Regions from separate parts of the Promicromonospora noduliphila genome, predicted to be linked through region 1. Evidence: predicted binding sites of a transcription regulator. Region 1 holds the regulator's gene; each other region holds the start of a gene.

Region 1 (10,472 bases):
GACGTACGAGGAGCAGCAGAGCTGGATCAAGGACCTGGTCAACGTGCCGCTGGAGAACTTCGCGCCGATGACCGACCAGATGTTCGATCAGCCCGTCGTCCCGGAGCCCGCCATCGCCACCCAGGACGTCTACGCGGCGCTCGACCCGGTGGTCCAGGCCGTGCTGACCGACGAGAACGCCGACATCGACGCCCTCCTGGCCGACGCGCAGACCCAGGTCCAGGCCATCCTCGACCGCAACCGATGACCACCCTGTCCAGCCCGCTCCGGACGGCGGCGGCCCAGCGGCCGTCGTCGTCCGGTCCCCGCCGGCGTGTCCGCCGCACGCCCCGGGACTGGCTGCGGGACGGCGGCCTGAGCACCCTGGTCATCGCCCTGCCGATGATCGTGGTGTTCGGGGTGTTCTCCTGGTTCCCCATCGGACGCGCGCTCGTCATGAGCGTCCAGGAGACCAACCTGGTCTCCGTGCCCGAGTTCGTGGGGCTCGACAACTTCGTCTACGTACTGCAGGACCCGCTGCTGGGCACCGCCGTCGCCAACACGCTCTGGTTCGCGCTGCTGGCGCTCGTCTTCGGCTACCCGGTGCCGCTGGCGGCCGCCGTCCTGATGAGCGAGGTGCGGCGGATGCGCGGCCTGTTCTCCGCGCTGGCCTACCTGCCCGTCGTCGTGCCGCCCGTCGTGGCCGTGCTGCTCTGGAAGTTCTTCTACGACGCCTCGGACACCGGTGTGTTCAACACCATCGCCGGCTGGGTGGGCCTCGGGCCCTACCCGTGGCTCCAGGACGCCACCACCGCCATGCCGTCCCTCGTGCTGGAGGCGACCTGGGCGGCCGCGGGCGGGACGGTCATCATCTACCTCGCCGCGCTCGTCGGGGTGCAGACCGAGCTGTACGAGGCGGCGGAGGTGGACGGCGCCGGCGTGTGGCGCAAGATCTGGCACGTCACGCTGCCGCAGCTGCGCGGCGTCCTCTTCATCACCCTGATCCTGCAGGTCATCGGCACGTCGCAGGTGTTCCTGGAGCCGTTCCTGTTCACCGGCGGCGGCCCCAACAACGCGACCCTCACGATCCTCATGCTGATCTACGACTACGCGTTCGGCAGCAGCCTCGGCGGCAACTACGGCGCCGCCACCGCCCTGAGCCTCATGCTCGCGGGAGTGCTGGCCGTGCTGTCGGCGATCTACTTCCGCGTGACCAGACCCTGGAGTACCTGATGGCCTCCTCCACCACCGAACGCGGCATCGTCTCGTCCCACGACCGGCGCCGGCCCGCCGTCCGGGGCACCCTCGCCGTGCTGCAGGGCGGCCTGCTGGTCGCCCTGGTCGTCGTCGGGCTCGGGCCGATCCTCTGGCTCGCCAAGGCCGCCGTCACCCCCACGCAGGACACGCTGCGCGAGCCGCTGGGCCTGTTCCCCAGCGGGGTCGACTGGGCCAACCTCGCCACCGCCTGGACCCGCGCCGAGATCGACCACTACTTCGTCAACACCGTGATCGTCGCGGCGGGCGCCTGGTTCTTCCAGCTCCTGGTCGCCACCACGGGCGGCTACGTGCTGTCCGTGCTCCGGCCGCGGTACGGGAACGTGATCCTCGGCCTCGTCCTGGCCACGCTCTTCGTGCCGTCCGTCGTGCTGCTCGTGCCGCTGTACCTGACCATCCTCGACGTGCCGGTCCTGCACCTCAGCCTGCTCAACACCTTCTGGGCGGTCTGGCTGCCGATGGGCGCGAGCGCGTTCAACGTGCTGCTGGTCAAACGGTTCTTCGACGGCCTCCCGCGCGAGGTCTTCGAGGCCGCCCGGGTCGACGGCGCCGGACCCTTCCGGCTGCTGTGGAGCATCGTGCTGCCGATGTCCAAGCCCATCCTGGGCGTCGTCTCCGTGTTCGCCGTCATCGCCGCGTGGAAGGACTACCTCTGGCCGCTGCTCGTGCTGCCGGACCCGGTGCACCAGCCGCTGTCCGTCCGCCTGCCCGCCATCGCGCCCTACCTGGAGCTCGACGTGTTCCTCGCGGCGCTCGCGATCTCGACGGTGCTGCCCATCGCGCTGTTCCTCGCGTTCCAGCGCCTGTTCCTGCGGGGAGCCGGGCTCGGTGGTGCGGTGAAGGGGTAGTGAGGAGGGAGGCGCCGAACCGAAAGCTAGGAGTCCATCAGGCCGGATGTTGACTCGTAGCTCTCGGTTCGGCGTTCGAACTGACTTTCAGGTTGCGGTTCGGCGCCGAGAGCTGTTCGGGAGCACGCGCAGGTTGCGGTTCGGCGGGCGGCCGGACCTGTGGACGAGACCGGGGTGGATGTCGGGGGTCCGGCCTAGGATCGAGTGCGTGACCAGCCTTCCCGACGCACCCACCGACAGCACCGCCGACACCGAGATCCCCGAGGTCGAGAAGCTCCTCGACCTGGCGGTGGGGGAGCTCGGCGGCGGGCGCAGAGCGGGCCAGCACCGCATGGCGGTGGCGGTGGGAGAGGCGATCGAGAAGGGCGAGCACCTGCTGGTCCAGGCGGGCACGGGCACGGGCAAGTCGCTCGGCTACCTGGTGCCGGCGGTCCGGCACGCCGTGGCGGCGGGGAACAAGGTCATCGTCTCGACGGCGACGCTCGCGCTGCAGCGGCAGGTCATCACCCGTGACCTGCCGCTCGTGGCCAAGGCCGTGGCGCCGCTGCTGCCGCGCGAGCCGCGCATCGCGCTGCTCAAGGGCTGGCACAACTACCTGTGCGTGCACAAGATCGGCGGCGGCTACCCCGCGGACGAGCCGACGCTCTTCGACCTGCCCGGCGGCGAGGACCACCCCCGGGCGGAGGACACGGGCGGCGCCGGAGGCACGGGCGGCGGCGCCCGCAGCCGGCGCAGGGAGGACGGCGCCTCGCTCGCCGACCACGTCCGGCGCCTGCACGAGTGGGCGAGCGAGACGGACTCGGGCGACCGGGACGACCTGGTACCCGGCGTCCCGGAGCGGGCGTGGCGGCAGGTGTCGGTGACGGCGCTGGAGTGCCTGGGTGGCAAGTGCCCCATGCTCGCCGAGTGCTTCCCGGACAAGGCACGCGCCGCCGCGCGCGACGCCGACGTCGTGGTCACCAACCACGCGATGCTCGGCATCGCGGCCACCGGCAGCCCGGGCGTCCTGCCCGAGCACGACGTCGTCGTGGTGGACGAGGCGCACGAGCTCACCGACCGCGTGACGTCGTCGGCCACGGTGGACCTGTCCATGGCGTCGGTGGAGAACGCCGCGCGGCTGGCCCGCCGGCACGCCGGCACGAACACCGATGCGCTCGACAAGGCGGCGCAGGATCTCGGGACGCTGCTGGTCACCGCGCCCGCCGAGCGGTTCCCCGACGGCCTGCCGGACGGGCTGCGGACGGCGGTCGGCGCGGTGCGGGACGCCGCGCGCGAGGTGCTGAGCACGCTCAAGCCGGACGCGAACGGCGCCAAGGGCAAGGACGCCGGCCAGCCCGACCCGGGCCTGAAGATGGCGCAGGGTGCCATGCTCCAGCTCTTCGAGACGGCCGAGCGGATGGCGTCGCAGGACACGACCGCCGACGTGCTGTGGTGCTCGCGCCCGGACAACGGCTGGGGTGGGTTCGGTGACAACGTCACGCGCCTGCACGCCGCGCCGCTGCACGTGGCGGGCCTGATCCGCACCCACCTGCTCGGCGAGGCGACCGGCGTGTTCACGTCGGCCACGCTGGCGCTCGGCGGCACGTTCGACGCTGTCGCCGGCACGCTCGGCCTGAAAGGTGAGGACGCCCCGCCGTGGGCGGGCCTCGACGCGGGCAGCCCGTTCGACTACCCGCGCCAGGGCATCCTGTACGTCGCCCGGCACCTGCCGGCCCCCGGCCGCGAGCCGACGACGGAGGCGCAGCTCGACGAGATCGCCGAGCTGATCACCGCGGCGGGCGGCCGCACGCTCGGGCTGTTCTCCTCCCGGCGCGCGGCGAACGCGGCGGCCGAGGCGATGCGGGAGCGGCTGGACCTCCCGATCCTGGCGCAGGGCGACGACCAGCTCCCCACGCTGGTCCGCGAGTTCGCCGAGGACCCGGCCACCTGCCTGTTCGGCACCTTGTCGCTGTGGCAGGGCGTCGACGTGCCGGGGCCGTCGTGCCAGCTCGTGCTCATCGACCGGATCCCGTTCCCGCGACCGGACGACCCGGTCAAGGCGGCGCGCGCCCGCGCCGTCGAGCAGGCGGGCGGCAACGGGTTCATGGCGGTGTCGGCGCAGCACGCGGCGCTGCTGCTCGCGCAGGGCGCCGGACGTCTCGTACGGAGCACGGAGGACCGCGGCGTGGTCGCGGTGCTGGACCCTCGCCTCGCGACCGCGCGCTACGCGTCGTTCCTCACGCGCTCGATGCCCGGGTTCTGGCCCACCACGGATCCCGCGCTGGTGCGTGCTGCGCTCGCCAGGCTCGACACATAGCCTGGGCTCGTGACAGCGCCCGCCGGATCGTCGTCAGTGGCCCGCACCTCGAAGGTGGCAGTGGTGGGCGCTGGCGCCGTCGGGTCGACGCTCGCCTACGCCGCGCTCGCGCGCGGCTCGGCCCGCACGATCGCGCTCCTGGACGTGAACCGGGCCAAGGTCGAGGCCGAGGTGCTCGACCTGCGGCACGGCCTGATGTTCACGCCCCAGGCGGAGGTCGTGGGCTCGGACGACGTGGCGGTCTGCGCGGACGCCGACGTCGTGGTGGTGACGGCGGGCGCCAAGCAGCGGCCGGGCCAGACCAGGACCGACCTGGCCGAGGCGACGGTCGGGCTGATGCGGACGATCCTGCCCGGCCTGGTCGACGCCGCGCCGGACGCGACGTACGTGATGGTGACCAACCCGGTGGACGTGGTGACCTACGCGGCGCTCAAGATCTCGGGCCTGCCGCGCGAGCGGGTCTTCGGCAGCGGCACGGTGCTGGACTCGTCGAGGCTGCGCGTCGTGCTCGGCGAGCGCTGCGGAGTGGCCGTCGGGAACGTGCACGCGTACATCGCCGGCGAGCACGGCGACTCGGAGATCGCGCTGTGGAGCTCCGCGTCGATCGGCGGCGTGCCGCTGCTCGACTGGGAGCCGGTGGGCGACGCGCGGCCGCTCGACGCCGAGGTGCGCGCCGAGGTGCACCGTGAGGTGGTCGACTCGGCCTACCGGATCATCGAGGGCAAGGGCGCCACCAACTACGCCGTGGGCCTGGCCGCCACCCGGATCATCGAGGCGGTGCTCAAGGACGAGCGCCGGATCATGCCGGTGTCGTCGCTGCTGGACGACTACCACGGCATCAGCGACGTGTGCCTGTCCGTGCCCTCGCTGGTGGACCGCCGCGGCGTCACCGTGAACGTGCGCGTCCCGCTGTCCGCCGACGAGCTGGCCGGGCTGCGCGCCTCCGCCGAGAGCGTGCGGGCGGTGCAGCGGCGGCTCGGGTTCTGACGGCGGCCAGGATGAACGTTTCATGAAATGTCCTGGAATATCACCGACGGTGCAGCGGCGAACATCGCCTCCGTGCGAGCATCCGTGGAGTGGCGCAACAGCAGCAGCAACCGCGTGAGCAGCGGCGACAGCGGACGATCAAGGTAGCCATAGGTACGGTGCTGGTGCTCGCCTTCGGCGGGTTCGCGATCACCGCCGCGCAGGCGATCAACGAGCAGCCGCCCGTGACGCTCACGGTCCTGGCCGGCTCCGAGCTCATGGACGTGCTCGGGAACGACACCCTGATGGACGAGCTGCGCGACGAGACCGGAGTGACGCTCATCCCGACCCCGGTGGGCACGCTCGAGGGCGCCGAGGCGATAGTGAACGGAGCGCCGCTCTGCGCCACGAGCAGCGCGGAGGACGCCGCGACGGCGAGCTGCGACCTGGCCTGGTTCTCGTCCAACCACTACATGGAGCTGCTCTGGGACGAGAAGACCGCGCTGGACCAGGGTGCGGAGAGCGCGTGGGTGGCGACCAGCGGCGAGACCATGCGCTCGCCCGTCGTCCTCGGGGTGAAGGCAGCCACTGCCCAGGAGCTCGGCTGGACGAGCACCGAGACCGTGCCGTGGAGCGAGATCGCCGACCGGGCCGCCGACGGCTCGCTGTCGTTCTTCATGACCAACCCGGCGGCCTCGAACTCGGGCTTCTCCGCGCTCGTCGGGGTAGCTGCGGCGTTCGACGCCAACGGCGACGAGCTCAACCTCGAGGACGTCGACGACGCGCGGGTATCCGACCTGTTCTCGGGCCTGGTGAAGACCGCGGGCAGCTCCGGCTGGCTGAGCGCCGAGTTCGCGGACAGCCAGGACGAGGCCGACGCCATCGTCAACTACGAGTCCGAGGTCGTGGCGCTGCGGGAGTCGGACCGGATCCCGGACCTGGTGCCGGTCTACCCCGAGCAGACCGTCTACGCGGACTACCCGCTGACCCTCCTGAACGCCCAGGACCGCGCGGCGTACGACCGCGTGGTCGCATGGCTCCGGGAGGACGAGACGCAGGAGGAGCTGACGGCGGCCACGTACCGGCGCCCGTTCTCCGACAGCACGGTCCTCGCGAACGAGGCCGTGTCGGCGCTGGACCCCCTGGCCGTGCCCCTGCCGGGTGACCTGAACACCGCTGAGGGCCTGATCGACAACTACCTGCGCGACTACCGCCAGCCGGCCCACACGGTGTACGTGCTCGACACCTCGCGGTCGATGGAGGGCGAGCGGATCGCGCAGCTCAAGCAGTCGTTCGGCGACCTGACGAGCAGCGGCGGCACCATGGCCGACGACTTCACGCGGTTCCGCGAGGGTGAGCGGATCACGGTCATCCCGTACGCTTCCGAGCCCGGGGATCCGGAGACCTTCGACCTGCACGACCCGGACGCGGACCCGGCCGAGCTCGGGTCGCTCAGCGAGTACGTGAGCTCGCTCCCGGCCGACGGCCGGAGTACCGCCGTGTACCAGAGCCTGCTGCGGGCGTACGAGGTGGCGCAGCAGGCCGGCGAGGAGGGCTACTACCAGTCGATAGTGCTGCTCACCGACGGCGAGAACAACGAGCCGCCCGCGTCGCTGAAGGACTTCAGCACCGAGTTCCGGTCGGCGGGCTACGGCACCACGGGCATCCCGACGTTCGTGGTGATGCTCGGCGACGAGCGTGCCGCCCAGGAGGCGGTGGACGGCATCGCCGAGCTCACCGGCGGCCGCGTCTTCGACGCGGACCGTACGTCGATGAGCGCCGCGTTCAAGGAGATCCGCGGGTACCAGTGACGCGGCCGGACGCCGGTGGCGGGCCGGTCAGGCAGTGACGGGCTGGTCGGGCAGTGGTGGGGCCGGTCAGCTACCGGCTCAGCTACCGGCAGGGTCCGGCGAGCCGCCCGCGCCGGTGCCCGCCCCGCCGCGGGGCCGCAGGGCGATGTACAGCGCGCCGAGGAGGCCGGTGGCCACCACCGCCACGGCGGCGATCACCAGCTCGTTGACATCGAGCACCCAGCCGAGCGCCACGAGCCCGAACCCGATGACGGTGCTCGCGACCACCGCCTGGAAGGGCGACAGCCGGTTCAGGATGGCGATCGCCACCGCTGCCACGACCGCACCGCCCACGGCGGCCAGGATCTCGCTCCAGACCTCAGTCACGTTCCAAGACCTCCTGTGCTGACCGCCCCGTCCCGGGCAGCTCCTCGCCCGCAGTCTTCCACACCTGACTTGCGGAGACCTGACCTGCGGAGGAACCGCCCGGGCAGCAGAACCTACAGCGACCGCAGCACCGCGACGACGCGGCCGAGCACCTGCGCCTCGTCGCCCGGGATGGGCTCGTAGGCGGCGTTCTGCGGCAGCAGCCAGGTGTGCCCGTCGGTCTGCTTGAAGGTCTTGACCGTCGCCTCGCCCTCGATCATGGCCGCGACGATCTCGCCCTGCTCGGCCACGTTCTGGCGCCGCACGACCACCCAGTCGCCGTCGCAGATCGCGGCGTCGACCATCGAGTCACCGGCGACCTTGAGCAGGAACAGCTCGCCGTCGCCGACGAGCTGGCGGGGGAGCGGGAAGACGTCCTCGACGACCTGCTCGGCCAGGATGGGCCCACCGGCCGCGATCCGGCCCACCAGCGGCACGTACGACGGCGGCGGGGTGCCGGCGTCGTCGGGCACGGAGCTACCCCAGTGGACCTGGCCGCTGCGCCGCGGCTCGGGCCAGTGGATCTCGCCGCGCGTCGGCTTGTCGACCTGGTCGGCCAGCGGCTCCACGAGCTCCATGGCGCGCGGCCGGTTCGGGTCGCGGCGCAGGAAGCCCTTCTTCTCCAGCATCTGGAGCTGGTGCTTGACGCTCGACGGGCTGGCCAGCCCGACGGCCTCGCCGATCTCCCGCATCGACGGCGGGTAGCCCCGCGTCTCGAACGACTGCCGGATCGTGTCCAGCACAAGGCGCTGCCGCTCGGTGAGGCGGTCTGCCGGCGAGATCGTGTGTACGTCGGCGACCGCCCCGTCGTCCGGCGCGTCCAGCGTGGCGACCCCGGAGAGTGCCGTGTCGACGGCTCTCGTGTCGCTGGTCCCGTCCCGTCCCGTCATGCCCGTGCCCCTCCCATTCCGACAAATGTTCTCCTGTGCGTAACCCACTCTAGGTCACAAACCCGCTCCGCTCAAACGAATGTTCGAGCGAGTCTCGACATCGTCGGTGTCCCGTGCTACACAATGGTACGGGCGTTCGACGAACGCGTGTATGAGTTCCAGACACTCTCGGAGGAGGGGCCATGGGGGACGTGATCCCGCTGCGGCAGTACACCCCGACCCACAGACAGGCCTACGCGTCGGCGTCCGGACCGGCCGTCGCTCCGGCGTCCGGACCGCCCGCGATCCCGTTGTACCCGCGCCTGGCGCCCCGGCGGGCCGTCGCCCCTGTCTACCCGCACGGCGGACAGCGGACGCTCGCCGACCGGCTCGGCCTGGCGGGCCTGCGGCTCACCCGGCGTGGCCGCGTGGTGCTGGTGCTGCTGGCGATGCTCCTGGTCGCGCCGATGGCGACGTGGGGGGCCACCGCGGTCGCGAGCTCCCCTGGCGAACCGACGGAGGTCCGGGTGCACGCCGTGCAGCCGGGGGAGACCCTCTGGGGCTTCGCGCAGCAGGTGGCGAAGCCGGGCGAGGACGTGCGGCACGCGGTCGAGCGGCTGCAGGAGCTGAACGAGATGTCGTCGGGCACGCTCCGGGTCGGAGAGCTCCTCCTGCTCCCCGAGGAGTGACCAGGGACCACGAATCGCCGTCAAATGTTGCGGCGATGTTGCATGGGGGTGGTTTGCCCGCTTACGGTCGGGGCGCGACCGGATGCCTCCGGTCGGTGGTCGACCACGCAGGAGTGAGCATGCACTGCCCGTTCTGTCGTCACCCCGACTCGCGCGTAGTGGACTCGCGAACCGCCGACGACGGTCTGTCGATCCGGCGTCGACGGCAGTGCCCGAACTGCAACCGGCGGTTCACGACCGTGGAGACGGCGAGCCTCTCGGTGGTCAAGCGCTCCGGCGCGACCGAGCCCTTCAGCCGCGACAAGGTCGCCGCGGGCGTGCGCAAGGCCTGCCAGGGCCGCCCCGTGAGCGAGGACGACCTGGCGCTCCTGGCCCAGCGCGTCGAGGAGACCCTGCGGAGCAACGGCAGCGCGGAGATCGACGCGTACGAGGTGGGCCTGGCGATCCTCGGCCCGCTGCGCGAGCTCGACGAGGTGGCCTACCTCCGGTTCGCGAGCGTCTACCAGTCCTTCGACTCGCTCGAGGACTTCGAGAGCGCCATCACCTCCCTGCGTGCGGAGCGCGCAGAGCGGGCCGCCGCGCAGGCCTGACCGCTGCCACGGCGGAGCTGCGAAATGCGTTGGCACCCAGGCGTGCCGTAGTGCAGGCTGGGGCGGACTGCGGACCCGATCGAGGGACCCCCGAACAGGAGGAGGTGATCGGTGTGACGGACGAGAAGCCCAGTGCACAGGAGTCCGAGGCTCAGGGCGCTGAGGAGCCCACGGCCCCGACCGCGCCGAGCATGGACGCGAAGGCCCGGTTCAAGGAGGCCCTGGACCGCAAGAACGCCGCGCGGCGCCGGACCGCCGCGGGTGGTGTGAACACCGGTGCGGTGCACGGCTCGGAGACGACCGGCCCTGTGCAGAAGATGTTCCGCCGCAAGAGCGGCTGAGACTCCTCGACCGAGGCCGTCGACCAGGTATCCGACCTGGTCGGCGGCCTTTGCCGTTCTCGCGAGGCGCCTAGAGAAGGAAGAGGCGACCCGTGATGACACGGTTCATGACACAGTTCGAGCGCCCAGGGGCGACCGTCAGCGCCTACGGACACGCGATGTTGTCGGCCCCGACAACACACCTCAGATACATGACCGACCCGTACAGCAAGCCCGAGGACCGCACGCCGATGTGGACCCTCGACGAACTGTGCGCGTTTCTCCGCACGACGCCCGCAACGGTCTATACGTGGCGGAAGCACGGCCACGGACCCCGTGCCTACAAGATTGGGCGCCACCTGCTGTTCGCTGACGCGGACGTGCGCGCCTGGCTCAAGACGCGCGTCGCAGACCCCGAGCGCGG
Region 2 (10,472 bases), 1.3 Mb from region 1:
GAAGAGGGAGTGCTCCACCCCGGTCCAGTGCAGGTCCAGCCGCCCGTGGCCGCGCCACCGGGTGCTGCCCGCGAGCTTCCAGGGGTGCTCCCCCACCGGGAACGTGCCCGTGGCCGGGTACGCCAGCGGCGTGCCACCCGGCGTGTAGGTGACCAGGAGGTCGCCGTCGTCCTGGACGCAGATCTGCGGGATGGCGATCCACGGCTCGCCCCGCATGATCTCGCGGCGCACCACCGTCTGGCCGGGCTGGAACACGGGTGACGTCATGCCCGGCACGCTAACAAAGCGCGGTTACATGCTGGCGACATCGACGTCAACACGGCCGACTTCGACAGCCCCGTACTCGATCCACCTCGGGTCGTCGGCGGCGCATGGTGCGGGTGACGATCGCGGGCACGAGCTCAAGGAAGCCCACTGGGGGTAGTGCGGGACCTGGTGTCGTACGGCAGGGACGGTGGCGTCGGGGCACGGGGGTCAGTCTGGCTTACGCCACGTAGGCCTGCCGGGCCTGCCAAGCCGCCGGCCCGCCATCAGGCGGCTTCGGCGGTCGGTGGGTCGGCGGGGTTGGTGTCGGGCGGGGTGTCGATGGCGTCGGGTAGGCGGATGTGATGTCCGTGGGCGTTGGTGAAGGTCCACCCGGTCTCCACCAGTGCTCCGACGACACTGGCGGTGGTGGTGGGTTTGCCGGTCCAGTGCATGGTGATGCCGCGTGCGTCGACCAGGGCATGGTGGTGCCAGCACAACAGGGCACTGTTGGCCACCGAGGTGTCACCACCGTCGGCCCAGTGCCGCACGGCGTGGTGCACCTCGCAGCGTGACGGCGGCTGATCACACCCCGGATGCACACAATGCTGATCCCTTGCGATGACCGCGCGGCGCATCTGCCCGGTCACCGTCCGCCGGGCGCGTCCGACGTCCAGGACGGCACCGTCGGGGCCGAACACGATGCGGGTGACCGTGCTGTCGCACGCCAGCCGGCGCAGCAGGGCCCGTGGTGCACGACCGCCGGTCTCGGTGAACACGGGACCGCCCGCGCCCAGCAGCCCGGACACCGGCGGCATACCCGTCGTGCCCCACGTCGTCGTGACACCCGCCGTGCCACCGCCTGCCGCACTCGTGGCGTCTGCCGCCCCTGCGCTTGCCGTGGTACTTCCGCCCGCGATGCTCGTCGTGCTTGTGGTGTTTGTCTGGGTCGCGCGGCCGGGTACGGTCTGTCCGCAGGTCAGGCACAGGCCCTCCTTGGTGCGGGTGATCTGGGTGACCAGTTCGGTCCAGGACACCGTCACATTCACGTGCGGCGCGATCGCCGCCCCCGGCGAGGCCTGGTTGGTGTCCAGCACCACCCGGGCGACGTCGGCCAGGCCTTGTGCGCGACGCTGCCCGGGCGTCCTCGTGTCCTCGGCGGACGGTGCACCCATGACCGCGTTCACGGCGGTGGTGACCAGCAGGCCGTGCTCGTCGGTCAGGAACCCGGCCACGTGATAGCCGCCCAGGGTCTTGGACAGGTCGAGGAACTCGCCCTGAGCGGCCTTGTCGTCGTCCGCCTCGTCGGTGTCCGGGTCGGCCACGCTCGCGAACCGGCGGGCCACGATGCGGAACTGGTCCGCGTTCAACACGCCCGCCTCCCGCAGCACCACACCCTCCCCGGTCACCAGGACTCCTTCGGTGATCGCGGTCTCCAGCACGTCCGTGATCTGCTCACGGGTACGGGTGCCGTCCGGGTCGTCGACCGGGTCGGGGAAGTCCACCGGCACGGTCTGCACGAACAACTCCGGCGTCGTCGGCTCCCCGGTCCGGGTGTCGATCAGCCAGGCCAACGCATGCTGCCGGGTCTCGCTGGTCGGTGCGACGTCGCTCATCACCCGGGCGTGGTCGGCACCCAGGGTCCCGGCGACCAGCCGTTCCCGGGTAGCGGGCAGCGCGGTGGCCAGGGCGATCGTCATGTCCCTGCTCGCCGTGGAAGCCGAGATGCCTTCCCGCAGGCGCAGCCAGGTCGTGAACGTCCTGGCCAGACCACCCGACCGCCACGACCCCTCGGCCTCGATCCGCGGCAGCAGCGTGTACCGCACCCCGTCCAACCGGCCCGTCAGCCGACGGACCCGGGTGTGCGCCTCCATCAACCGGGTGACCGAGGGGGCGTCCCACCCGTCCAACACCTGCGGACCGGTCAGGGTTGCCAGGTCACCGACCGCGGCCTCGATCCGGGCCAACGCCTCCTCAACCGAGCGCGCCGCAGGCAGACCACCAGACGTCGTCTCGTTCCTCGATTCCATGTGGTCCCACCCCCGCCCGTCGTCCGCTAGCCCATCGTCGCTTGCTGACCCCATTCTCTCGAACATTCGTATGATCTGCACGTGCAATCTGGAATCTGTGGATAACTCTTCACCACACCACGGAGACGCTCCGAGATCCGTTCCAGAAGCCCTGTCGGTGAGGGCGTCCGCGCTAAGTACTCGGTGGGGATCAACGTGGATCGACCCGGTGCGGCAACTGCGCCTGCTCTCGCCCAAGAATTCCGCGCCGAGACCCGACCCTAGGATCTGGCGCATGAGCGCCCTGGTCCGAGTGTGGTGCCTGCGGCACGGCGAGTCGGAGAACGTCACCGCGGCCCTCGCGGGTGTCCTACCGAGTGCACCGCTGACCGAGCACGGACATCAACAAGCCGTCAGCGCCGCCCAGGCCCTGGCCGACGAGCCGATCTGGCGCGTCTACTGCAGCACCGCCTTGCGGGCTCGCCAGACGGCACGACCCATCGCCACCGCATCCGGCGCCCAGGTCGAGCCCCTGCCGGAGCTGGTCGAGGTCGGCATCGGGCGGCACGAGGGCAGCAGCGATCCGGTGGTCCGAGCGCGAACCGCTGCCGTGCTCCGCTCCTGGGTCGTCGAGCATCGTCTCGGCGAGCGGGTTGCGGACGGCGAGACCGGACACGACGTCCTCGACCGGATGACAGCCGCCCTGCAGAGCATCGCCCAGGGACACCCGGGCGAGACAGTCGCCGTGGTCGGCCATGTCGCCAGCCTCACCGTCGCGCTCAGTCGGCTCTGCACGCTCGGCCCCTCCGTCTGGGGAGCGCCACTACCCCACGCCGAGCCCTTCCTCATCGAATGGGACGGCAACAGGTGGAGCTGCCCCGCGTGGCCGGCTTGATCACCCAGGCCCCGCAACCGATCACGCCGCGACAGCCTCGACGTCGACACCACGCCGCAGCACCCGAACCGGCCGCAGGTCCGCGTCGGTGACCAGGACGTCGGCGCGCGCACCCGGCTCAAGGCAGCCGACCTCGCCGGTCAGCCCCAGCACCCCGGCCGGCACCGCCGTGGCCGAGCGCACGGCGTCGACCAGCGGCACGCCACCCGCCACAGTCAGCCGCACGACGTCGATCAGGTGGGCGGTCCCGCCGGCGATCGCACCCTCTCCCGCCGCGCTCGCCGCCCCACCGTCGTCCGTGACGATCCGCGCCACGCCGTCCTGCACCTCCACCGACATGGGACCCAGCTCGTAGCGGCCGTCGGCCACGCCGGCGGCGGCCATCGCGTCGGTCACGAGTACCACCTGACCCGAGCCCACCATGTCGAACACGGAGCGGACGGTCGCCGGGTCGAGGTGGACGCCGTCACCGATCAGCTCCACCACCATGTCGCCGCGGGCGGCCGCGGCCAGGCAGGCCGCGATGGGGCCCGGCTTGCGGTGGTGCAGGGGGCGCATGCCGTTGAACAGGTGGGTGGCCGTCATCGGCCCCAGCCCCCCGCCCGTGGCGCCGAGGGCCGCGGTGACCTGCTCGATCAGCGCCTCGGCCTGCTCGGTGCTGCCGTCGGTGTGCCCGAGGGAGGGCAGCACGCCGGCCTCGATCAGCGCGTCGGCGACGCCACCGGGGCCGGTCACGCCCGGGACCTCAGGCGCGATCGTCATGGTGCGCAGGAACCCACGCGCGGCCTTCGCCAGGTCCCGCACCAGGTCGACGCTGCCTTCTTGCAGGTCAGCCGGGTTGTGTGCGCCCCGACGGCGGTGCGAGAGGAACGGCCCCTCCGCGTGCAGGCCCTCGATCTCTCCGGCCACGGCGAGCTCGGCCAGCACCGCCGCACGCTGCAGCAGCACGTCCGGCTGGGCGGTCACGAGCGAGGCGAGCAGGGTGGTGGTGCCGTGGCGCCGGTGCTCAAGCACGCCGGCCAGTGCCTCGGCGGCTGAGGCCACGTCCGGAAAGGAGACTCCGCCCCCGCCGTGGTTGTGCAGGTCCACGAGGCCGGGCAGCACGTACGCCTCGGGAGCGGGCGGCACCGGGTCGACGGCGGGGCCGTGCCCGGCCGCGACGGCGTCGGCCACCGAGCCCGCGAACGTGACGCGACCACCCGAGGTGACGACGACGCCGTCGTCCACCACCGAGGACGGCTGGACCAGGCGGCCGCGCACGACGAGAGCACCGGAATCAGTCATGCGGACATCTTGCCAGGGCTGCGACCCTGCTGATTCAGTCCTTGACAGCCGTCATTCCGCCCACCAATGATATGACGAATCATCGAAGCGCTTCGCCTCGCGGCAAGGCGTTCACCGACACGTCAAGGAAGATGTGAGAGATGCGGGTCACCGACACCCAGGACCTGGGGCAGACCGGGCTGCGCGTACCCGCCGTCGTCCTCGGGACGTCCTCGCTCGGCCGCCGGCTGGACGCCGATGGCGCCGTCGAAGTGCTCCGCGCCGCCGCCGGCGCCGGGTGGCGCACGTGGGACACGAGCAACGAGTACGGCGACGCCGAGGCATTCATCGGCTCGGCCTTGGCGGCGCTCGACGAACCCGCCGCTCTCGACGAGCAGGCCGGCCCCGACGAGCAAGCCGGCCTCGACGTGCCCGTCGGCCTCGGCGCCCCGGTCCAGGTGTTCACCAAGGCCGACCCGGCGCCAGGCTCCGGCGACTTCTCGGGAGCCCGGGTCCGGGCGTCCGTCGCCGAGTCCCTCGAACGGCTGGGCCTCGACCGGCTTCCCCTGGTGCACTTCCACGACCCGGAGCGCATGGCGTACGAGGACGCCATGGCACCCGACGGACCGGTCCGCGCGCTGCTCGACCTGCGCGAGGCGGGCACGATCGAGCACCTCGGGGTCGCCGGAGGGCCGATCGGGCTCCTGCGGCAATACGTTCGCACCGGCGAGTTCGAGGCTGTCGTGACGCACAACCGCTTCACCCTCCTGGACCGGTCAGCCGAGACCCTGCTCGACGACTGCGCCGACCGCGGCGTCGGCGTCCTCAATGCCGCCCCGTTCGGCGGCGGCGCCCTCGCCGACGACGACGGGCCCGTGCGCAGCTACCACTACCGCGCCGTCGAGCCCGTCCAGGAGGAGGCAGTCCTGCGGATCCGCGCGATCGCCCGTGCCGCCGGTGTTCCCGTGGGGGCGCTCGCCCTGCGGGCAAGTAGCCGCGACCCGCGGGTCGCCGGGACGATCGTCGGCGTGACGAGCACCGCGCAGCTCGCCCAGGTCACGGCATGGGCCGCCGTCGACGTGCCGGACGGCGTCTGGCCGGAGCTCGACGCTGCGTTGCCCGACCCGGTCCACTGGACCGGGGAGCAAGGCCGCTAGCGGGCCCCCCGGCCCAGGCCACCGAACCACCGAACCATCGACCCGAGGACGCTCCATGACCGTTCCCTTCACCCCTGCACGCCTGCTCTTCGGCGGCGACTACAACCCCGAGCAGTGGCCCCGCGAGGTCTGGGCCGAGGACATGGCCCTCATGCGCCGGGCAGGCGTGAACACCGCGACGATCGGCGTGTTCTCCTGGGCCAGGCTCGAACCCCGCGAAGGAGAGTTCGAGCCGGGCTGGCTGGACGACGTCGTCGAGCTCCTCGACGCCCACGAGATCGGCTTCTTCCTCGCGACGCCGACGGCGTCCCCGCCGCCGTGGTTCACCCGGGCGTATCCGGACGCGATGCCGGTACGACCGGACGGGACCCGCCTCTCGCACGGCTCGCGCGACACATACGCGATCAGCGCCCCCGCCTACCGCAACGCCGCGCGGCGGGTCGCGCGCTTCCTCGCCGAGCGGTACGGCGCCCACCCGCGCCTGCGGGGCTGGCACGTGCACAACGAGTACGGCACGATCGACCACGGCCCGCACGCGGCAGCCGCGTTCCGGCGGTGGCTCCGGAAGCGGCACGGCTCGCTCGAGGCGCTGAACGACGCCTGGTACACGGCGTTCTGGTCCCAGCGGTACGACGACTGGGACGAGGTGCTGCCCCCGCTCGCGACGCAGTACCTGGCCAACCCCGCCCACGCGGTGGACTTCAAGCGCTTCTGCTCCGACGAGATGCTCGCGGCCTTCACCGAGCAGCGCGACGAGATCCGCGCGGCCGGCTCGACCGCGCCGGTCACGACGAACTTCATGCATCCCGCCTGGGACCACCTCAACCAGTGGGACTGGCGCGAGCACCTGGACGTGGTCTCCGTCGACCACTACCTCGACACGGCCGGGCCGGACGGCGAGGCCCATGCCGCCTACGCCGCCGACCTGACCCGTTCGTGGGGCGGCGGCCCCTGGCTGCTCATGGAGCAGGCCGCCGCCGGCATCCGGGACGGCGCGCGGCATGCCTTCAAGGATCCCGACCGGGTGATCCGCAACTCCCTCGGCTACGTCGCCCGTGGTTCCCAGGGCGCGCTGTTCTTCCAGTGGCGGGCGTCGGCCGGCGGCTCCGAGACGTGGCACAGCGCGATGGTGCCGCACGCGGGCCCGCGGAGCCGGACGTTCGAGGGAGTCGTCGAGCTCGGGGCGCTCCTGGGCCGCCTCCAGGAGGTCGTGGCGCCGCCTCACGACGGACCGGTCGTCGAGGCCGACGTCGCGGTCCTGTGGGATGCGGGCGGCCGGTGGTCGCTTCAGACGCCGCACCTCCCGCACGACGAGCTCGACTACACGAGCGAGGTTCGTGCGGTGCACCGCGCCCTGTGGCGGGCCGGGGCCGCCGTCGACTTCGTGCGCCCCGGCGCCGACGTCGCGCGCTACCGGGTGCTGTTCGTACCCACCCTGATGGCGATGGACGCGGACACCGTCGCGTGGCTGACCCGGTACGTCGAGACCGGCGGGCACCTGGTCGTCGGGCGGTTCACCGGCGTCGCCGACGAGCACCAGCGGGTGGTGCCTGGCGGCTACCCGGGCCGGCTGCGGGAGCTCCTGGGCGTGCGGGTCACCGAGCACCTGCCGCTCGCGCCGGACGAGACCCAGGAGCTCAGCGACGGGTCGACCGTCGACCAGTGGACCGAGCGGATGGACCCGCCCCAGGCGGACGTGCTCGCCACCTACACCGAGGGCCGGCTCGCCGGGCTGCCCGCCGTCACGCGCCGGCGGGCAGGCGACGGCAGTGCCACGTACGTCTCGGCGCGGATGGTCCAGGAGTCATGGGACGCGTTCGTCGCGGCGCAGCTCGCGGAGTACGGCGTGCGCGCGGCCGTCCCCGAGACCGTCGGCACCGGGCTGGAGGCGATCCGCCGGCGCGGCGCCGAGGCGACCTACCTCTTCCTGCTGAACCACGGTGAGCAGCCCGTCCGGGTCGCCGGGCCGGGGCACGACCTCGTCACCGACACCCCGACCGATCCCGGGATCGTCGTGCCGGCGGGCGGGTACGCAGTGGTCCGCGAGGCACCGGACGCCGCGTGGTCGGTGACCACGCCCTAGAAGAGCCTAGAAGAGCCGGGACTCCGGGTCGTCCACGCCGCGCATCGCGTCGTAGTCCAGCAGGAGCGTCGTGATGCCGCGGTCCGTGGCCAGCACGCGGGCCTGCGGCCTGATCTCCTGGGCGGCGTACACGCCGCGCACCGGGGCGAGCAGCGGGTCCCGGTTCAGCAGCTCCAGGTAGCGCGTAAGCTGCTCGACGCCGTCGATGTCGCCGCGGCGCTTGATCTCCACCGCGACGGTGGCGCCCGAGGCGTCGCGCGCCAGGATGTCCACAGGGCCGATCGCCGTCGGGTACTCGCGCCGGACCAGGGTGTGCCCGTCGCCCAGCAGCGCGATCTGCTCGGCGAGCAGCTCCTGCAAGTGCGCCTCCACGCCGTCCTTCACGAGACCCGGGTCGATGCCCAGGTCGTGGGCGGAGTCGTGGTGCACGGTGAACAGCTCGACCTCGAGCCGGTCGTCCGACTTGGCGTGCTGGACCGTCCACACCTCGGTGACGCCGCGCTCGGCGGCCTCCGCGGAGGGCTCCCGCACGGTCAGCGTGCATGGGGGGCTCATCCAGTTCAGCGGCTTGTACGAGCCGCCATCCGAGTGAATCAGGACGCTTCCGTCGGCCTTGACCACGAGCAGCCGGGTAGCCGGCGGGAGCATCGCGGTCAGGCGGCCCGTGTAGAGGGCGGAGCAGTCGGCGACGACCAGCCGCATCAGAGAACCAGGTCCTGTCGTCCGGGAGGGGCGGCCTCGAGCCAGGAGGCGAGGCCGAAGTAGTCGCCGGCGGCGAGGTCGAGCTCGAAGTCGAGCCCGTCGTACCGGCACTGGACGAGGTAGTGGTCGCCCTGACCACGCTCGTCCGGGTCCAGCGGAGTGCGGTCCGTCACGGTGAGCCGCTCCCGGTACCAGGTGCGGGCCGGACGGGGGGACAGCGACCAACATCGCCACCACTCGATCCGGCCCACCGCGTACTGGGCGATGCCCGGCGTCCAGGAACCCTCGGGGTTACCGGCCGCCCGGGCGTTGCAGTTGAACGAACCCACCCTGCGCGAGAGGGCCCGCAGCCGGGAGATGCCCGCCGCGATCACGAGCGCGAGCGCGCCGAGTACCGCTATCGCGATCCATATGACGCCCGGCACCCGCGTTCTCCCTCAGACCAGGGAGATCTCGTCGACCACGAGGGTGACGAGGTTGTCGTCCACGGACACGAAACCGCCGGTGACGCGGGCCTCCACGGCCGGGCCCGACGTCGTGTCCACCTTGATCGTGCCGGGGCGAAGCACCGCCAGCAGCGGCGTGTGGTTCGCCAGGATGCCGATCTGGCCGTCCGCCGACGGCGCGCTCACCTGGGTCGCCGCACCGCTCCAGACCTTGCGGTCCCTGGACACGAGGTCCACGCTCAGCTCTGCCACGAGAGCTCCTTCCGATGTAGCGGACGTGCTGCCGCCCCTGCCGGGTCGCCCGGTCCCAGGGTGCCTGGTTCCGGAACGCCCGGCGGGGCGGCATCACGCACGGGGGACGTGCGGGCCTTCGTCAGGCCCCGTACTCCTTCTGGATGCGTGCCCAGTTCTCTTCCAGCATCTCGAGCCCACCGATGTTGTAGAAGGCCTGCTCGGCGATGTGGTCGAACTCGCCGGCGCAGATCTTCTTGAACGCCTCGATGGTCTCCGACAGGGGCACCGTCGAGCCCACCACACCGGTGAACTTCTCGGCCATGTAGGTGTTCTGGGAGAGGAACTGCTCCAGGCGGCGCGCACGCGCGACGACCGTCTTGTCCTCTTCCGAGAGCTCGTCCACACCGAGGATCGCGATGATGTCCTGCAGCTCCTTGTTGCGCTGCAGGATCGACTTCACGCGGGTCGCCACGTCGTAGTGCTCCTGGCCCACGTAGCGCGGGTCGAGGATGCGGGACGTCGAGGCCAGCGGGTCGATCGCCGGGTACAGACCCTTCGACGCGATCTCGCGGGAGAGCTCGGTCGTCGCGTCCAGGTGGGCGAACGTCGTGGCGGGGGCCGGGTCGGTGTAGTCGTCGGCCGGCACGTAGATGGCCTGCAGCGACGTGATGGAGTGACCACGCGTCGAGGTGATGCGCTCCTGGAGGAGGCCCATCTCGTCGGCCAGGTTCGGCTGGTAGCCCACGGCGGACGGCATGCGACCGAGCAGCGTGGAGACCTCGGAGCCGGCCTGCGTGAAGCGGAAGATGTTGTCGATGAACAGCAGCACGTCCTGCTGCTGCACGTCGCGGAAGTACTCCGCCATCGTCAGCGCCGACAGGGCCACGCGCAGACGCGTCCCCGGCGGCTCGTCCATCTGGCCGAAGACGAGGGCCGTCTTGTCGAAGACACCCGCCTCGTCCATCTCGACGATCAGGTCGTTGCCCTCACGGGTACGCTCGCCGACACCGGCGAACACCGACACACCACCGTGGTCCTGGGCCACACGCTGGATCATCTCCTGGATGAGGACCGTCTTGCCGACGCCCGCACCACCGAAGAGACCGATCTTGCCGCCCTGCACGTACGGGGTCAGCAGGTCGATGGACTTGATGCCCGTCTCGAACATCTGCGTCTTGGACTCGAGCTGGTCGAAGGCCGGGGGCTTGCGGTGGATCGGCCAGCGCTCGGTGACCTCGAACTTCTCGCCCTCGGCGAGGTTGAGCACCTCACCGGTGACGTTGAAGACCTTGCCCTTGGTGATGTCGCCGACGGGCACGCTGATCGGCGCGCCCGTGTCGGTCACCACGGCACCGCGGACCAGGCCGTCGGTCGGCTTGAGCGCGATGGCGCGCACCAGGGAGTCACCCAGGTGCTGCTCGACCTCGAGCGTCAGCGTGA
Region 3 (10,472 bases), 1.5 Mb from region 1:
TCCCGGAGAACATCGGCAGCCGTGACCCGTCCACGGACGAGGGCATGGTCGCCCACCAGCGCTTCGCGGAAGCGGTGGCCGAGCTCGGTGTGAAGATCACCGGCAGCACTGCCTTGCAGAACGCGAAGTACGGCGGCTCGGTGGTGCCGGGCCGGGACGGCGCCGAGCCGGTCTACACCGACGCGCCGTTCACCGACACCAACGAGGTGATCACCGGCTTCTACGAGGTCGAGTGCGACGAGGCCACGGCACGCAAGATCGCGGCGCTGGTCCCCAGCGACAACGTGATCGAGTGGCGCAAGGTCATGAACTTCGGTTCCTGAGTGCCGATCGACTCAGCGGCGTTCCGCACCGCCTGGCCCCAGGTGGTGCGGACGCTCGCCGTGACCACGCGCAGCCTGGACCGCGGTGAGGAGTACGCCGCTGAGGCGTTCGCGCGCGCCGCGGCGCAGCCCGACGGCGCGATCGACGACCTGGTCGGCTGGTGCGTGCAGGTCGGGCGTCGGACTTGGCTCGACGCGGTGCGGCACCAGCGTGTCTTCGTCCGGCTCCAGCCCCAGATCGCCCGCCCGGAGGTGGCCACGATGGACGTGCCCACCGGGCCGGGCGAGACCCTGGACGACCGCCTGGCGCTCCTCTTCGTCGCGTGCGACGACGCCCTCGCCCCCGGCGCGCAGCTCGTGCTCGCGATGCGGGTGGTCTGCGGCCTGACGATCCGGCAGATCGCGGCCCACCTCGGCATCGCGGAGGCCACAGCCGCCGCACGGCTGACGCGGGCCAAGTCCGCGCTGGCCCGCGCCCGCGGCGAGTTCGCCGTGCCCGACGGCGCCGCGCGCAGGGCCCGGCTGCCCGTGGTGCTCGCGTGCGTCGCGGGCCTGTTCACCGTGGGCCAGCGCGAGGAGTTGCAGCCCGCCGATGCGACCCAGGACCCGGCCCGCGACGCGCTGACGCTCGCCGAGGCCCTGGTCGCGGAGTACCCCGACGACCCGGAGGCGCTCGGCCTGCGCGCGGTGTGCCGCCTCGGCCTGGCCCGCCGTCCCGGTCGGGTGCGCGACGGCGTCGCCCTCCCCCTCGACGAGGTGGACCGGTCGGTCTGGGACCGGCGCCTCCTGGTGGCGGGCCTGGACGATGCCGCGGCCGCGCTGGGTCACGGCGGTGCGATGCTCGGTGACGCTGACGCGGGACCTGGCCATGCTGGTGCGGGACCTGGCCATGCTGGTGGGGCACCTGACCACGCCGCCGCGGGGGCAGGTGACGCTGGCGCGACGCCCAGCCACGCCGATGCGGGACCCGACCACGCCGGTACGACACCCGGCCACGTCGGCGCGGGACCTGGTCACGCCGAGGCAGCGCCAGGCCACGCTGGTGCATCACCCGCTGCCGCCGCTCGGCCCGGTCGCTTCGCGCTGGAGGCCGCGATCTCCGGCGTGCACGCCACCGCGCGCGACGCCGCGAGCACGGACTGGCGTCGGCTGGCGCAGCTCTACGACGCCCTGCTGCACGCCTGGCCGTCGCCGGCGACGCGGGTGGCCCGCCTCGTGGTGCTCGGCAGGCTCGCGATGCACGACGGCGGCGACCTCACCCCGATCGAGCACGAGCTGGAGGAACTCGTCGCCGACGGCCCGCCGTACGCCGCCCGCGACGCCAGCCTGGCCCTGGCCGACCTCGCCCGCCGGACCGGTCGGACCGAGGAGGCCGCCGGCCGCTACCGGGAGCTGGTCGAGGTGGTGCCCGCGGGGCCCCTGCGCGAGTTCTGCCGCCGTTACACCCTCTGACTCACTCAGAACGGCAGATCTCAGAACGGCGGATCGGCGGGTCCGGGCCGGCCGGTCGATTCGGCCGGTCCCGTGGCTGCCCCAGCGGTGGTGTACTGCCGTGGCAGACGTCGGCCGGTCAAGGCTTGGAGGGTGAGGTCATAGCTCGTGTCCGGGTCGACCTCGTTGATCTCGATGTGGGTGTCCAGCACGGTGGGCAGGCGGACGTGCGTGCGTCCGGTAGGGGTGGTCCAGGTGGTGATCCCGGTTGTGGGGTCACGCATGGCGCCCCAGCCCGCGTGGGTCTTGAGCAGATGATGCTTGCGACACAGAGGCTGCAGGTTCTGTGCGCGGGTCTGGCCCGGCGTCCCGGGAAGGAGTGTCGCAGGATCGAGGTCGTGATCGAACGGCACGATGTGATCCAGGTCGTTCCACTCTGCCGGGGAGTCGCACGTCAGGAAGGTGCAGGTCTCGTCGCGGGCTCGCACGGCCGCGCCCAGGACCCGTCCGGGCCGGTAGGTGGCGGTGGAATAGTCGGTCAGGATCCCCGTGACGGGGTCGGTGACGAGGCGTTGCCAGGTCGCATCCTGGGCGATCAGGCGAGCCGTCTCGGCCGGGACCGGCCCGAACCCCGCCAGGTTCCCCGGCCCGTCGTCCAAGCCGAGCAGGACGCTGGCCGGGACGGTGACCCGCACGACCGGCCGGGTCGGGGTGATCCGCACCATCTGCACCGTCTCCTGCACGGCCTGCTGAACGAGGGGCGCTTGACCGCCACACGTACACACGGGTGCACCAGGTTCATCCGCCACGTCGGTTGCGGAAGTCGCAGCAGTAGCCGCAGCAGAGCCGGTGCTCGTCCCCGCGTCCGTCCCCGTCGTGGTGTCGGGGGCCACGCAGGCGTCGGTGAATCGGTCACCGGGCAGGAGACGGCCTGTGACGATCCCGGTCAGGGAGTCGGCACGGAGCTGTCCGAGGGTGCGGTCCTCGCCCGTGACATGCCGCAACTGGTGGGCCATGTCGTCCACCACACCCCAGACCGCCGCCGCATCCGCGGCAGGGAGGTAGGCCGTCAACCAGCCCATGTCGTTGTCGGCACGGTCGATCTGGACGTTACGGTGCTGCGCGGCGGCCTGGGCGGTCTCCCCCGATCCGTGGCGGTCTTTGGCGAAGGCGAGCATCCGGGTCTGTAGCCATTTCCAGGTCCGGCGGGGTGCTTGGGGCAGGTACCGGGTGATCGCCTCGGCCCGCTCGGCCACCGTGAGCTGGGCTGCGGAGCGCAGCAGGGTGTGTGCCTTGCGGACATCGATCCGCCCGGTCTCCAGCGCACGGATCACGGTGGGGTGGTCTGCCCCGGACTCGGCCCGGACCACGACCTCCGTGGCCTCCGTCTCGGTCACCACGAGCTCGCCGGTGACCTGCCCGACCAGGCTGTTGTGCGCCAGTGGGTGGGTCTCCCGGGCGGCGCGTTCGGCCACGACGCGGGCTTGGATGCCTGCGGCCCAGGACTGCAACCGCCCACACGCGGTCACCAGGTCACCCAGGGCATCGTCCGGCAGGTCGGAAAGCGCGCCGTCACCCGGGTCGGTTGCTTCGGCGACCACCCGCGCCAGGCCCATGCCCGGCGCATCGGCCAACGCCTGCCGCAACGTCTCTACCGGCCACAACGCCACCGGTATCACGTCCGGCGGCCACTCGGGCATCGACTCCACCCAGACAGGCACCTCCGGCAACCCCTCGGTCCCACCCACCGGCACACCCTTGTCCACCCAGCCGACCGGCACACGGCCGTCCAGCACACCGTCAGGCAGCACACCGTCCGACAGCACACCGTCCGACAGCACACCGTCCGACAGCACACCGTCCGACAGCACACCGTCCGACAGCACACCGTCCGACACCGCGCCGTCCGACACCGCGCCGTCCGACACCGCGCCGTCGGACAGTTCGCCGTCGGACAGTTCGCCGTTGGACGGCGTATCGGGAGCCGTCACGTCGTCCGCGGACCGGCGTGCCGACGCCTGGTCAGGCGCGGCCACGGCGGCGGAGCCCGGGTCCTGGAGGACCACACGGTCTAGGCCTTGATACCGCTGCTCGTCACGCACACTGACACCTCCTTCCAGCCCATACCGGAACGGACGACACCATTACTGCGGATGTTTGTTCGATCGTAGCCGCCACCACTGACACTCGACCCGCCCCCGCCGTCCGCAGCAGAACCCACGCCCGTGACCTGCTCCGGCGCTAATTCCACGGACAGTGTCACCGTCCAGTGGTTGACTCCAGCACATGAACGACGACCAAACCTACGAGTTCTCGACCGACCCCACCCGGATCGACGCCGCCCGCGTGCACGAGCTCATCTCCCGGCACACCTACTGGGCCAAGGACCGCCCGCGCGAGGTGATGGACGCCGCCATCGCGGGTTCCCGGCCGTACGGCGTCTACCGCAGGGACACGGGCGAGCAGGTCGCGTTCGCGCGCATCGTGACCGACGGCGTGACGTTCGCCTGGCTCGCCGACGTCGTCGTGGACCCCCTGCTGCGGGGGCAGGGCATCGGCAAGCTCCTGATCTCGGGCTTGGTCGCCGACATCGAGCCGCTCGGCCTGCGCCGCACGCTGCTGGCGACCGCCGACGCCGACCAGCTCTACGAGCAGTTCGGCTGGGTGCCGGTCGCCGAGGAGTACACGTGGATGGAGCGGCCGGGCCGCACGCCGGCCGCCTCAGGAGCACTCCCCGCCACGCCTGCCCCGGGAGCACTCCCTGCCACGCCAGCCGCCCCGGGGGCGCTTCCCGCCACGTCGACCACCGCACGGCCCAGCACGCCACCCACCGCACGGCCCAGCACGCCACCCGCCGCAGGGCCCGACATACCGGCAACCGCACCGGCGACCACACCAGGAGCCGCCTCATGAACATATCCGTCGAGATCGGCGACCTGACCCGCGTCGAGGCCGATGCCGTGGTCAACGCCGCCAACTCCACGCTCCTGGGCGGGGGCGGGGTGGACGGCGCCATCCACGCCGCCGCCGGTCCACGCCTGCTGGAGGCCTGCCGGCGCCTTCGGAGCACCACCCATCCGGACGGCCTCGACGTCGGCGACGCCGTCGCGACCCCGGGGTTCGACCTGCCGGCACACTGGGTGATCCACACGGTCGGGCCGAACCTGCACCGCGGCCAGGACGACCCCGCCCTGCTCGCCTCGTGCTTCGCCCGGTCGCTCGACGTCGCGGCCGAGCTCGACGCGCGGTCGGTGGCTTTCCCAGCGGTGAGCGCGGGAGCCTACGGCTGGCCCGTGCCCGACGTCGCGCGCATTGCCGTCACGACCACGCGAAACTGGCTCGCCGAGCACCCCGACGCGAGCCCGCAGCGGGTGCGGTTCGTCGTGGTCGACGAGCGCATCCGGACAGCTTTCGACGCCGCGCTCAGCTCGTGAGCAGCTTGCGCAGCTCCTCCGGCGTCTCCGCGACGGCGGCCGCACCCGCGGCCTCCAGCTCGCCCGGAGCCGCGTAGCCCCAGGTCACGCCAATAGTCGGCACGCCGTGGTGGGCGGCGGCGTGCACGTCGTGCTCGCGGTCGCCCACCATGACGATCTGCCCGGCGTCAGCCCCGAGGGCCACCGCATGCGCCACGGCGCGCTCCACCACCACCTCCTTGCCCTGCGACTCGTCGATCGCCTCGGGGGCCATGCCATGGACGCCGTCCAGCCCACCCGAGAGGTAACGGTCGAGCCCGAAGTGCTCCACGATCCGCCGCGCGTAGTGCTCGGGCTTGGCGGTGGCGACCAGGAGCGTCAGGCCGGCCTCGCGCAGCTCCGCCAGCGCCTGTGGGACGCCGGGGACCACCGAGTTGTCGAACATCCCGTGCGCCTCGAAGTCGCGCCGGTAGGCGGCGATCGCGAGGGCCGCCTCGGCGTCGGACAGGCCGAGGCGGGTCATGCTCGCCCCCAGGGGCGGGCCGACGAAGGTCCGCAGGACCTCGTCGGAGGGGACGGGGAAGCCTTCGGCGGCGAACCCGGCACGCAGGGAGCCGACGATGCCGGGGGCGGAGTCGGTGAGCGTGCCGTCGAGGTCGAGCAGGACGTGCGTGATGCGGCGGGGCAGCGAGAGAGTCACCAGGCGAGCGTGCCACACGTTCAGTGGTGCCCCTGATGCCCGTCCGCGCCCACGGCCCCGCCGGTCCCGCCGTGGGCACCACTGCCGCTCTCGCCGGCGCCCCCAGCGGCCCCACCGTCCGCCCCACTCCCGCCGACAACCCCTTCCGCAGACCCGCCGTCAGCCCCGTGCTCCGGCACACTCCCCACCTCCTGCCCAGGCTCGACCACCACGAGCTGCCCCATCATCCCGGCGTCCTCGTGCATCAGCATGTGGCAGTGGTACATGTACGGCATGTCCGGGTCCGCGTAGTCGTCGAACCGCAGGAGGAGCCGGTAGTCCCGGTTCGGCTCCAGGTAGATCGTGTCCTTGCGGCCCGCCAGCTCGGGCGGCGGCGCCTCGCCGTCGATGCTCAGCACGCGGAACTGCACGTCGTGCACGTGGAAGCTGTGCGGCAGCGGGACGATGCTGCGCACCACCCACACCTCGGTGCTGCCCACCGTCGCCACCTCGTCGATGCGGCCCATGTCCATCGGCCGGCCGTTGATCTTGTTCTCGTCCAGCTCGAACGTGCGGGTCACCGACGCGTCGGCCTCGTGCAGCTCGTCGGCGGCGGCGTCCCGGCCCGGCCCCCAGGCGGGCTCCGGCGACGGCGTCAGCGTGTCGGCGGCCCGCAGCTCCAGCACGTCGAACGCGTCGTTGGCGCCCATCGCGAACGGGGCCGCCAGACTGCCGAGATCGGCCTCCGCCGAGTGCAGGCGCGTGGTCTCCCCCGGCCGCATGGTCACGACGACCTCAGCCCGCTCGCCGGGCGCGAGCCGCACCTCGTCGAGCCGGACGGGCGCGTCGAGCAGGCCGCCGTCGGTCGCCACGAGGTCCAGCTTTCGGTCCTCGAAGCCGAGCTGGTAGGTGCGCGCCGTCGACCCGTTGAGCAGGCGCAGCCGCACGCGCTCGGTGGTCACCTCCTGGTAGGCGCCCACCGTGCCGTTCGTCATGACGACGTCGCCCAGCGTGCCCGGCTCGCCGCCGTCGTCCTTCAGCTCGAGCTGCCCGTCGGAGCCGAGGACCTTGTCCTGCACGATCACCGGGACGTCGTCGACGCCGTAGGTGTGCGGCAGGTCCGCGGCGCGCGAGGCGTCGTCGTCCAGGAGGAACATGCCCGCCAGGCCGCGGTAGACGTGCTGCTCCGTGGTCCCGTGCGGGTGCGGGTGGTACCAGAGGGTGGCGGCGGGCTGGTCGATCTGCCAGGTGGGGCGCCAGGTGGCGCCCGGGGCGACCTCCTGGTGCGGGCCGCCGTCCATCGCGGCGGGCAGGTGCATGCCGTGCCAGTGCACGCTGGTCGGCTCGCCCAGGTCGTTCGTGACCTCGACGGCGACCCGCTCGCCGCGCTCGGCGCGCAGGGTCGGCCCGAGGTACGAGCCGTCGTAGCCCCAGGTCCGCGTCTCGACGCCGGGCCGGAACTCCGTGACGCCCTCCTGCGCGGTGAGGGAGAACACGCGCGTGCCGTCCACGACGCGCGACGGCGCGAGCGGCGGGATGGCGAGCTCGTTGGTGAACCGCACCTCGTCGACGCCGGTGACCGAGCCGGGGATCGCGCCACAGCCCGCCAGGCCGGCCGCCAGTGCGAGCGCGGCGAGGCCGGCGGTCAGCGGCCGGACGGCGGCGGGCCGCCCGCCGCGCGCCGGCGCCGTCCGGCCGTCCCGGGACGTCCGCCTCATCGATCCGCCCCGCGCAGCCGCTGCACCCCGGCCGCGGCCACGCCCGCCAGCGCACCCCAGAACGCGTCGAAGAGCAGGGCGGGAACGATGGTCCACGCCGGCGCGCCCGGACCGCCGAAACCCCCGAGCGCCGGGAGCAGCAGCCCGACCGCCGCCACGACCAGCCCATAGGCCACGCCGGTCAGCGTCAAGGTGAGCACGGGCCGGGGCACCCGGCCCAGGCCGACCACCCCGATCCAGACGACGGCGGTGAGGCCGATGATGGTGAGCGCCCGGGGCGCGCCCGTGCCGAAGAGCCCGGTGAGCCCGGACAGCGGCCAGAGCAGGGCCATGGCGGCCAGGCCGGCCACGACCACCCAGGGGACGTCGGAGTCGCCGGCCGAGGGCCGGACGGGAAGCTGTGGTGATGTCATACCCCGACGGTGCCGGTCGAGGGCCCCGCCCCACATCGGCCCTGGATCGTCTCCCGATGTCGCCCGCAGGCGACAATCACCCTGACTCCGCGCGCCCACCACTCAGGGTTCGCCACCGCCCCGGAGCCGATGCCGCAGGGACGCCCTGTCCGTAGGGTGGCCGTGTGCCAGACCAGCCCGAGCAGCGCGCCACCCCACGAGAGGTCGACCCGCGCGCCACCGACGTCGCCCTGGCGCTCGCCATGGCGCTGGTGGTCGCCGTCGTCATCGCGGCGGACGCCGACGCCGTGCAGCGCACCGGTGCGGGCGCGTACCTGTTCGCGGCCGGCTTCGGGGCGCTCGTGCTGCTGCGGCGCCGGATGCCGCGCACCGTGCTCGTGCTGACGGTGCTGGGCGTGTGCGTCTACTACCCCCTCGGGTTCGCCCCGATCGGCATGACGCTGCCCGCCGTGGCGGCGCTCTACTCGGCGGCGGAGATGCGGCACACCGGCTGGGCGGTCGGCCTGGGCGGCGCGCTGGTGGCCCTCGCGACGTACTTCCGACTCACAGGCGACGACACCGAGGACCAGCTCACCCCGTACGACCTGGTCACGAACGTGGCCCTGGTCGCGGCCGCGATAGCGCTCGGCGTGGCGGTCCGCCTCACGCGCGAGGCCCGGGAGCACGAGGCGCGCGCCGCCGACCAGCGGCTGCAGGCCGAGCGCCTGCGCATCGCCCGCGACCTGCACGACGTCGTCGGGCACAACCTGTCGGTGGTCGCCCTGCACTCCGGCGTCGCCGCGGAGGCGGTGGGCCGGGACGACGACGCGGCCCGGCGCGCGCTGGAGCATGTCCGGGAGGCGACGTCGAGCACGCTGCACGAGCTGCGGTCCACGGTCCGGGTGCTCCGCGGCACGGCAGACGGCTCCACCGACGGCACGGCAGGCAAGGCAGCGAACGACGCCGCCCCCACCGGCCTCGCCGGCGTCGAGACCCTGGTCCGGCCCGCTGAGGCCGCCGGGCTCGCCGTCGACGTCGCGCTCGACGTGCCGGCTGAGACCCTCGACGGCGCGATCGACGCCGCCGCCTACCGGATCGTGCAGGAGTCCCTGACCAACGTGCTGCGGCACGCCGCGGCGGCCCACGTGACCGTGTCCGCGCGGGTCGCCGGCGGCCGCCTCGCCCTGCGCGTGTCCGACGACGGCCGGGGCGCCGGCGCGAGCCTCGTCCCCGGCACCGGGCTGTCGGGGATGCGCGAGCGGGCCGCCCTGCTCGGCGGCAGCGTGACGGCGGGCGACGCACCGAACGGCGGTTTCGTCGTGGCCGCCGACCTGCCCCTGAGACTGGACGGGTGAGGCCCATGATCCGGATAGTGCTGGTGGACGACCAGGAGCTCGTGCGCGCCGGCCTGCGCGCCCTCGCGGAGAGCGAGGGCGACATCACGGTGGTCGGCGAGGCGGCGGACGGCCGCACCGGCGTCGCCCGCGTGCGCGAGCTGCGGCCCGACGTCGTGCTCATGGACATCCGCATGCCGCGCCTGGACGGCCTGGCGGCCACGCGCGAGATCGTCGCCGACCCGGAGCTGGCGGCCACCCGCGTGCTCGTCCTGACCACGTTCGACGAGGACGAGCACGTCGTCGAGGCGGTCCGGTCGGGCGCCGCGGGCTACCTGCTCAAGGACGTGGCGCCGGCCGAGCTGCGGCGCGCCGTCCGCGTGGTCGCGGCGGGCGACGCGCTGCTCGACCCGGCCGTCACCGCCACCGTGCTGCGGGCGGTCGCCGCGCGCCCGGCGCCCCGGTCCGGCACCGACCGGCTCGCCGGGCTGACCGAGCGCGAGCGTGAGGTGCTGCAGCAGCTCGGCCGTGGACTGACGAACGACGAGATCGCCCGCGAGCTCTACCTCAGCCCGGCCACCGCGCGCACCTACGTGAGCCGGCTGCTCGCCAAGCTCGGCGCGCGGGACCGGGCCGCGCTGGTGATCCTCGCCTACGAGACGGGGCTCGTCACGCCGTGAGCGCCCGCAGCCGCGGCAGCACGTCCTCGCCGAACTGCGTGAGGAACCGCTCCTGGTCGTGGCCGGGGCCGTGCACCACCAGGTGGTTCAGCCCGGCGTCGACGTAGGGCTTGATCATCGCGACCGCCTCGTCCGGGTCGGACGCGACGATCCAGCGCCGCGCCACCTGCTCGATCGGCAGCTCGTCCGCGAGCTGCTCCATCTCGGTGGCCGAGGTGACGCTGTGCTTCTGCTCCGGCGTGAGCGACAGCGGCGCCCAGAACCGCGTGTTCTCCAGCGCGGCCGTGGCGTCGCGGTCGTACGAGATCTTGATCTCGATCACCTTGTCGACGTCGGCGGCGTCGCGCTCGGCCTTGGCCGCACCCTCCGCGACGGCGGGCAGCAGCTTCTCCGTGTACAGGTCCATGCCCTTGCCGGAGGTGCAGATGAAGCCGTCACCCGCGCGCCCCGCGTACTTGGCCACGAGCGGGCCGCCCGCCGCGACGTAGACCGGCACCGGGCG

Evidence for each region. The regulator LexA, encoded in region 1, represses DNA repair genes until DNA is damaged. The targets are predictions, from matches to a motif close to TCGAACANNTGTTCGA.
Region 2: AC0QU1_RS21795 (HNH endonuclease signature motif containing protein) is a predicted target of LexA. The motif match lies at 2,332-2,347, and genes of this name have one in related genera.
Region 3: AC0QU1_RS09595 (HNH endonuclease signature motif containing protein) is a predicted target of LexA. The motif match lies at 3,904-3,919, and genes of this name have one in related genera.

What each region holds. Positions count from the first base shown of each region.
Region 1 covers NZ_CM167806.1:3,658,199-3,668,670, reverse strand. Annotated here, with positions in the region: gene AC0QU1_RS16130 (ABC transporter substrate-binding protein) at 1-247, shown strand, start outside; gene AC0QU1_RS16125 (carbohydrate ABC transporter permease) at 244-1,212, shown strand; gene AC0QU1_RS16120 (carbohydrate ABC transporter permease) at 1,212-2,102, shown strand; gene AC0QU1_RS16115 (ATP-dependent DNA helicase) at 2,281-4,398, shown strand; gene AC0QU1_RS16110 (L-lactate dehydrogenase) at 4,408-5,385, shown strand; gene AC0QU1_RS16105 (vWA domain-containing protein) at 5,544-7,175, shown strand; gene AC0QU1_RS16100 (hypothetical protein) at 7,254-7,541, opposite strand; gene lexA (transcriptional repressor LexA) at 7,655-8,470, opposite strand; gene AC0QU1_RS16090 (LysM peptidoglycan-binding domain-containing protein) at 8,653-9,138, shown strand; gene nrdR (transcriptional regulator NrdR) at 9,258-9,728, shown strand; gene AC0QU1_RS16080 (DUF5302 domain-containing protein) at 9,842-10,069, shown strand; gene AC0QU1_RS16075 (helix-turn-helix transcriptional regulator) at 10,261-10,472, shown strand, end outside.
Region 2 covers NZ_CM167806.1:4,998,982-5,009,453, forward strand. Annotated here, with positions in the region: gene AC0QU1_RS21790 (ribonuclease FAU-1 family protein) at 1-267, opposite strand, end outside; gene AC0QU1_RS21795 (HNH endonuclease signature motif containing protein) at 531-2,273, opposite strand; gene AC0QU1_RS21800 (histidine phosphatase family protein) at 2,548-3,147, shown strand; gene AC0QU1_RS21805 (N-acetylglucosamine-6-phosphate deacetylase) at 3,169-4,431, opposite strand; gene AC0QU1_RS21810 (aldo/keto reductase) at 4,572-5,567, shown strand; gene AC0QU1_RS21815 (beta-galactosidase) at 5,623-7,650, shown strand; gene nucS (endonuclease NucS) at 7,657-8,352, opposite strand; gene AC0QU1_RS21825 (DUF2550 domain-containing protein) at 8,352-8,777, opposite strand; gene AC0QU1_RS21830 (F0F1 ATP synthase subunit epsilon) at 8,790-9,050, opposite strand; gene atpD (F0F1 ATP synthase subunit beta) at 9,172-10,472, opposite strand, start outside.
Region 3 covers NZ_CM167806.1:2,185,671-2,196,142, reverse strand. Annotated here, with positions in the region: gene AC0QU1_RS09605 (YciI family protein) at 1-323, shown strand, start outside; gene AC0QU1_RS09600 (DUF6596 domain-containing protein) at 324-1,775, shown strand; gene AC0QU1_RS09595 (HNH endonuclease signature motif containing protein) at 1,796-3,820, opposite strand; gene AC0QU1_RS09590 (GNAT family N-acetyltransferase) at 4,041-4,667, shown strand; gene AC0QU1_RS09585 (O-acetyl-ADP-ribose deacetylase) at 4,664-5,188, shown strand; gene AC0QU1_RS09580 (HAD hydrolase-like protein) at 5,178-5,867, opposite strand; gene AC0QU1_RS09575 (multicopper oxidase family protein) at 5,888-7,564, opposite strand; gene AC0QU1_RS09570 (hypothetical protein) at 7,561-7,977, opposite strand; gene AC0QU1_RS09565 (sensor histidine kinase) at 8,142-9,311, shown strand; gene AC0QU1_RS09560 (response regulator) at 9,317-9,970, shown strand; gene fgd (glucose-6-phosphate dehydrogenase (coenzyme-F420)) at 9,960-10,472, opposite strand, start outside.